DNA from 2 places in the Micromonospora arida genome. Region 1 is predicted to be linked to the other one. Evidence: riboswitches for the same ligand, from Rfam matches in the RefSeq annotation. Region 1 holds a riboswitch; the other holds the start of a gene.
What was found. Region 1 has a riboswitch for cobalamin ahead of cobN (cobaltochelatase subunit CobN). Riboswitches for the same ligand answer to the same signal wherever they lie in the genome.
Positions count from the first base shown of each region.

Region 2: linked by a shared signal. The riboswitch ahead of ACFYP0_RS05480 (acyl-CoA thioesterase) and the one ahead of cobN (cobaltochelatase subunit CobN) in region 1 are both predicted to bind cobalamin.

Region 1 covers NZ_JBIALC010000001.1:569,828-573,148, forward strand. Annotated here, with positions in the region: gene cobN (cobaltochelatase subunit CobN) at 1-1,231, opposite strand, end outside; cobalamin riboswitch at 1,490-1,666, opposite strand; gene ACFYP0_RS02845 (MBL fold metallo-hydrolase) at 1,983-2,699, shown strand; gene ACFYP0_RS02850 (hypothetical protein) at 2,767-3,102, opposite strand; gene ACFYP0_RS02855 (RNA polymerase sigma factor) at 3,230-3,321, shown strand, end outside.
Region 2 covers NZ_JBIALC010000001.1:1,180,739-1,184,059, forward strand. Annotated here, with positions in the region: gene ACFYP0_RS05475 (cellulose-binding domain-containing protein) at 1-457, opposite strand, end outside; gene ACFYP0_RS05480 (acyl-CoA thioesterase) at 865-1,311, opposite strand; cobalamin riboswitch at 1,507-1,723, opposite strand; gene ACFYP0_RS05485 (copper resistance protein CopC) at 1,845-3,321, shown strand, end outside.

The DNA.
Region 1 (3,321 bases):
TCCGGGCCTCGGCGGCGGCCAGTTGCCCCGGGGTGAGCCACTCCACGTCGTGACCACCGGCGGCGATCAGCGCGTGGATCAGCGCGTCGCCGTCGTCGGGCGGTGGCGCGTCACCCAGGTAGTAGCCGGCCTCGGCCAGCGCGGCGAACAGCCGGACCGCCGAGGCCGGGGTGTCCAACCCGACGGCGTTGCCGACCCGGGAGTGCTTGGTGGGGTACGAGCTGAGCACCACGGCGACCCGCTTGTCGGCGTGCGGCACGTACCGCAGCCGGGCGTGGCGCACCGCGATCCCGGCGACCCGGGCGGCCCGCTCGGGATCGGCGGCGTAGACCGAGAGCCCGTCCGCGTCGATCTGCTTGAACGAGAACGGCACTGTGACGATCCGGCCGTCGAACTCGGGGATGGCCACCTGCATCGCGGCGTCCAGTGGGGACAACCCGGCGTCGCTGCCGGCCCACTGCTCCCGAGTGCTGGTCAGGCAGAGCGCCTGGATGATCGGCACGTCCAGGGCGGCCAGCACGCCCACGTCCCAGGCGTCCTCGTCGCCGCCACCGGAGGCGTCCGCGGCGACCGCACCGCCGGCCGCGAGCACCGTGACCAGCAGCGCGTCACAGCGGGCGAAGAGCCCGAGTGGGCCGGCGCCCGCGGTCAGCCCGCGCAGCGAGCCGCAGAAGATCGGCAGCGGGTTGCCGCCGGCCTGGTGGACCGCGTCCGCGAGCACGTCGACGAATCCGGTGTTGCCGGCGAGGGCGTGCGCCCGGTAGAAGACGATTCCCACTGTGGGCCGATCCGGGTCGGCGGGGTGTTCGCCGTGCACGCCGTACGCCGGGGTGGGCGCGGGTGCGGCGAACCCCTCGCCGGTGAGCAGCACCGTGTCGGAGAGGAACCGGGCCAGCTGCGCCAGGTTGTCCGGTCCGCCCTCGACCAGGTACGCCAGCGCCTGGGTGACGACCCCGGACGGCACTGTGGAGATCGCCATCAGCTCCGCGTCGGGCAGCGCCTCACCCCCGAGCACGATCGTCGGCACGCCGGTGGCGAGCACGGCGGCGAGGCCGTCCGGCCACGCCTGCCGACCGCCGAGCAGGCGTACGACGGCGAGGGCGGCCCCGTCGAGCAGGGCGGGCACCTCGTCGGCGGCAACTCGGGCGGGGTTGGCCAACCGGTAGTCGGCACCGCTGGCGCGGGCGGCCAGCAGATCGGTGTCGGCGGTGGAGAGCAGCAGGATGCGCACGGCAGGCTCCGGAGAGTGACGCCCTGGGCCCTCACGGGGGCGACCGGGACGATGCGGGTGGGTACGGCGTCAGCCGGTACGACGGCCCGAGCGAACGGCGCACCGACGCATGGGTCGGGGACGGTCAGCGCCGGGCGATCAGCTCAGCGGTGCCGGTGGCCGGTGTCCTTGGAATGCACTGCCTGGAGCGCAATACGACGATAATCGTCGATGAATGAGACGCCGTGCGTCATCGGGTCCTCCTCGGGTGTCCACGCCCTGGGGTACGTCCCGACGGCCGAAGTATCCTGGCTTCCGGATCGACGCTCTCCCCCGGCCTTCCAACCGCAGACACACGGCCGTGACTCACGAGGGGGGATCGCTCCCCGGTGACAGTGGCGGGACCGCGTCGGATTCGCACCGACTTCCTTCACTGCCGTCAGGCCGCGAATGCTGCCACACCGCCGCGCCGCCGGTCAACGCCGGTCCGGCCCCGCCAGGCGGACGGCACTCATCGAGCTTCAGCGATTGCTGCGAGCGCGACTCCGCACAGCGCAATGCCCCAGATCAATGCCGGACGTCCTTTGCTCTGCTTACCTATAGGCGCCAGTGACGCTCCGTGCCCGGTGCATATAGGTAAGCAGAGCAAAGGGGGGTAGCACCTACCCTGGCCTGCGCCGATCGTCTGAGGGGACGGTGGCATGCGACACCCTCGCCTAGGATCGGCGAACGCCACACCAGTGTCCGTGATCAATCTCGGAGGTCGATCACCTTGGTCGCCCCGCAGTTCCACCACCTGGCCGGCCGGGTCTGGCTCTGCCCGGGCGATCCCGACCCGGAGGCGGTCCAGGCCGGCGTCGCCGTCGTCGCCGACGAACGCGGCAGTGTGATGATCGACGCCGGGCAGAGCCCCGCGCACGCCCGCGAGATCCAGGCCGCGCTGGCCGCCGCCGGGCTACCGGAGCCGCGCTGGCTGGTCTACACCCACCATCACTGGGACCACGTGTGGGGCGCCTGCGCCTGGCCCGGGGTGGAGATCGTCGGGCACGAGACGGCCGTGTCGCTGCTGCGCGCCGAGGCCGCCCGGCCGTGGAGCCACCGCTACCTGCACGAGCAGGTACGCGCCGATCCCCGCCTGCGCCCGAGCTTTCAAGCCCGCGCACGCGCGATGGCGTCCTGGGAAGACTTCGCCATCCTGCCGCCGACCCGGACCTTCGCCGACGTGGACGAGCTGCCGGTCGGAGTTCGGCTACGCCACGTCGGCGGCGGGCACGCACCGGATTCGGCAGTGGTGCTGGTGCCCGACTCGGGAGTGATGCTGCTGGGCGACTGCTTCTACCCGCCGCCGGCGCACCTGCGTCGGCCGGAGGACGACCTGGACCTCGGCCTGGTCCGGCGACTGCTCGACGACACCTACCAGTGGTACGTCTCCAGCCACGCCGAGCCGATGACGGTCGAGCAGGCCCGCTCAGCCGTCGAGGGCGCCTGATCCAGGCGGCAACGCCCCCGCAACGTTCTCCACGAACCCGCGCCGGCCCAGCCGCACTGAGCTGGCCTCAGCGGGCGTGGCGTTCCGGGTGGGCCCGGCTCCAGGTCCGCATCCGTTCCGGGTAACCGGTACGCGCCGCCTCGTACAGCGGCACCGCGTGCTTGCGGGCGATGGCCCCGGCCGCACGGGGTGTTCCGGTACGGCGGCGGATCCACTCGCCGTCGTGGGCGATCGCCACCACTGTGGTGTCCGTCGCGGTGGTCTCCGGTTCCAGGTAGAACTCCACCCCGCGCCGGGTGGCCACGAACGCCTCCAGCGCCGCGAGGTCGTCGCGGGTCGCTTCCCGGTCCAGCTTCGTCGGGGTCGCCTCGGCACCCCGTGATCGGCGGTTGAACCAGCTCATGCCCGCCCCTCTCCTCGACGTCCCTCCAGTGCAGCACCGATTGCTGGCAATACGCTGCACGCCGGATGGGAGAGAGCTGACCTACGCCGGGAGATCCGGGTGGAACCCGCGGCGGGTGGGCGGTGTCATGAGTGTGATCCGAACGGAGGCTCCCCTGGACGACGAGGCGCTCGTCACCCGCGCTCGGGCAGGCGACCTGGAGGCGTACAACCTCCTGGT
Region 2 (3,321 bases), 610 kb from region 1:
CGACCGGCGGTGTGGTCGTCCGGGTCGGCGTCACGCTGGGCAGGACGCCGCCGGTGCACGTGACGCCGTTGAGCGTGAACGACGCTGGTATGGGGTTGCTGCCCGACCAGGCGCCAACGAAACCGATGTTCGCGGAGCCATTGGTGCCAAGGGTCGCGTTCCAGCCCAGATTGGTCGCGCTGACCTGCTGGCCCGCCTGGGCCCAGGTGGCGCTCCAGGTTTGCGTGAGCCGCTGGTCGACTGCTGGGAACGCGAACCGCAGCGTCCACCCGTTGACTGGGTCACCCAAGTTGGTGACCGCGATGTCGGCGTGGAAGCCACCGGTCCACTGGCTGGTGACGACGTAGTTCACCCGACACCCGGCCGCCGCGTTCGCCGCACTGGCGTGTGAGATCGCGGCCATCATCGCGACCATGGCAACAGCGATGGCGGCCACAGCAGTCAGCGACTTCCGCATGGCACACCTCGCCGTAAATAGTTGGACGTCTATGAATATCTCGACTGTCCTGCTGCTCCACCTTCCTGTCAAGGCACGCACGGCAGTCCTGCCGCCGGCAGGACAACGGACAGCCCGCCATGGCTGATCGGTAGCGGCCACAGCGCCGAACAGGCAGAAGAGTGGACAGCGCAGCTTCCCGCCTGGACCGCGACTGACCGCCAGGTCCTGGACGACTTCGCGTCAAAGAACGCAACGAAGTGGGCGGCCAAGTCCCGGCAGAAAACCGAGCGCCGGGTACGCGAGCCTGCAATGTGGACCGGCGAGTGAGCAGATCACCAGACTGACGGCCATCAGTCAGCCTGCGAGTCACAGCGCGGGTGCACCCTCTCGTGATGTGGGCGCCGGTAGCGGTAGTACCAGCCGGGTCAGTCGTCTTCGGCACCGTCGAGCAGCGCGCGCCGCAGCGCCAGCCGGTGCTTCCGGCGGATCTCCGCCTCCCGGTACCGCCGCCGGTCACCGTCGGTCTCCGGTAGCAGCGGCGGCACCGTACGAGGCTGGCCGTCGTCGTCGATGGCGACCATGACCAGGTGGGCGGTGGCCACGTCGGTGGGTGGCACCGCCCGGTCCCACCGGTCGGCGGTCACCTTGACCGCGACCTCCATCGAGCTGCGACCGGCCCAGGTGATCCGCGCGTCGACATGCACGACGTCGCCGACCCGCACCGCCCGCAGGAACGCGGTCTCGTCGATGGCGGCGGTGACCGCCGGCCCGTCGGAATGGCGGGCGGCGACCACACCAGCGACGGAGTCGATGAGGTTGAGGATCCGGCCGCCGTGGACCGTACCCATCAGGTTGGTGTGGTGCTGATCCATGATCTGCGACAGGGTCAGGTGCGACGCCGACGGCGCTCGGCCGGCGATCGTGGTGGTGTCGTGCACAGCGGTAGTCCGTCCCTCGGGAAACCACACCGCCGGAACACGGGCACACGCTGACGAGGACACACCGGCGCACACCGCCCGGCACGTCACCCGCTCAGCCCACCCGCGAGGCCGACGGCAGCGCACACGGTTGTGTACGCGGCGCGGGCAGGTCTTCGGACTCGCGGGCCCGACCGGCTCCACGCCGGTCCCCTACTGGCCGTCGCTTCCCAGGCCACTGGCCCAGTGCTGATGACGGCGGTCGTTCCCACTCACCGCTGCGGGGCAGCCCCGGATTCCCACCGGGTTCCCTCTTACGACGCCCGGCCAGCTCATGACCGGGCGAACCAGCGCCACCGGGAGCATAGCTGGCCAGGGGCGACGGCCTCTCAGGCCGGCCTACCACCCGGAAGGTGTTCGACTTTAGCCATGTGAGGAAAAAGTTCGTCACCTCTTGTAAAAAGTCTCAGCGCAGTGAGGATATTCAGATGCGTCGTCACCCTCAGATTCCTGGGCGGGTGGTCTCGGGCCTCCTCGCGCTCCTCCTCGCCTCGGCGGTCGCTCTCCTCGCGTCCGCTCAGCCCGCCGCAGCTCACGGGACCCTCGCGATGTCCACGCCGGCGGGTGGCGCCACGGTGCGCGAGCCGTTGACGTCGGTGCAGCTGTTCTTCACCGAGAAGGCCGCCGTCAACGCGTTCTTCACGATCACCGCGCCGGGTGGCATCCGGGTCGACAATGGCTGGTCGTACGGGGAGCCGAAGCCGCTGGACAAGCCGGTGCGCGAGTACTTCATGGTCAACGGGCAGTTCGAGCCACGCGAGTACACGACCGGGTTCCCCGCGACGGTGGCGGTCGCGCACCTGCCGGCCAAGGGGCAGTACTCGGTGAGCTACCTGTCGGTCGCCTCGGACGGCGACCCCGTACGCGGCACTTTGACCTTCCGCTACGACGGGCCGGTGACGGCGGCGCCCAAGGGGTGGAGCCCACCGTCGACCCAGCCAGATCCGGCGCTGTTGGCCACCGCCGAGCAACACGGGTCGTCCGGGCAGGCGTCGGCAGTGCCGACAGTCGCGGCCGAGACGGCGGTTCCACCGTCCGCGGCAGCGGCTGCGCCGACCGGATCGACTGACGAGAGCGGCCCCGGAGCGGTCGCGTGGGTCGGCCTGGCGGTGGTCGCGGTGGCGGCCGCGGCGGCCGGATTCGTCGTCTGGCGTCGGCGGACGACCCCCACTGGCAGACCCGCCGGCCGGGGCCGTACCGCGTCGGCGACATCCGCTCGACGCGGCGCCGGCACCCGTCCCGGGACCAGGACCGCCGGCACCAGGACTGCCAGCGCCAAGGCCACCGGTAGCAAGCCCGCCGTTGCCAGGACTGGCGGCGGCAGAGCGGTCAGTGACAGGACCGGAGCAGACAGGACCGTCGCGGCGACCGGCAGCGGTACGCAGACCTCGGACGGTAAGCGGCGACCCAGCGCCGTGCCGGCCGCCCGTAAGGACGCCGCCGTCGTCGTGGCTCGGACGGGCGTGGCTGTCGATCCGACTCCGACCGACGAGAACGCGAAAGCCCCCGCCACGACGGACAGTCGACCGCCCGTCGACTCCGGGGCATCGCCTGACCCGGATCTGGCCACGGCGACGCCCGGGTCCCGGCTGAGCAACACCAGCCTGGCACTGTTCGTCGGTACCCTGGTGCTGGCCCTGCTCGGCGGGTTCGGATTGGCGCGCATCAGCGGCAACGAGGGCCCGGCCGCCAACAACGCCCGGCAGCCGGCGGGCGGTCCGCCCGCCTCCGGCCCGGCAGGGTCCGCGAACGACGGACACCAACACCCGGAGGGCACCGGACCGCACACGCACCGGGGTGACGGCGCAACGGGCGAGACGCTTGCCACCGGGACGACCGTCAGCGCCGGCGGGTACACGCTGCAACCGCTGGAACGAACCCAACCCGCCGGGGTACGCGCCGACT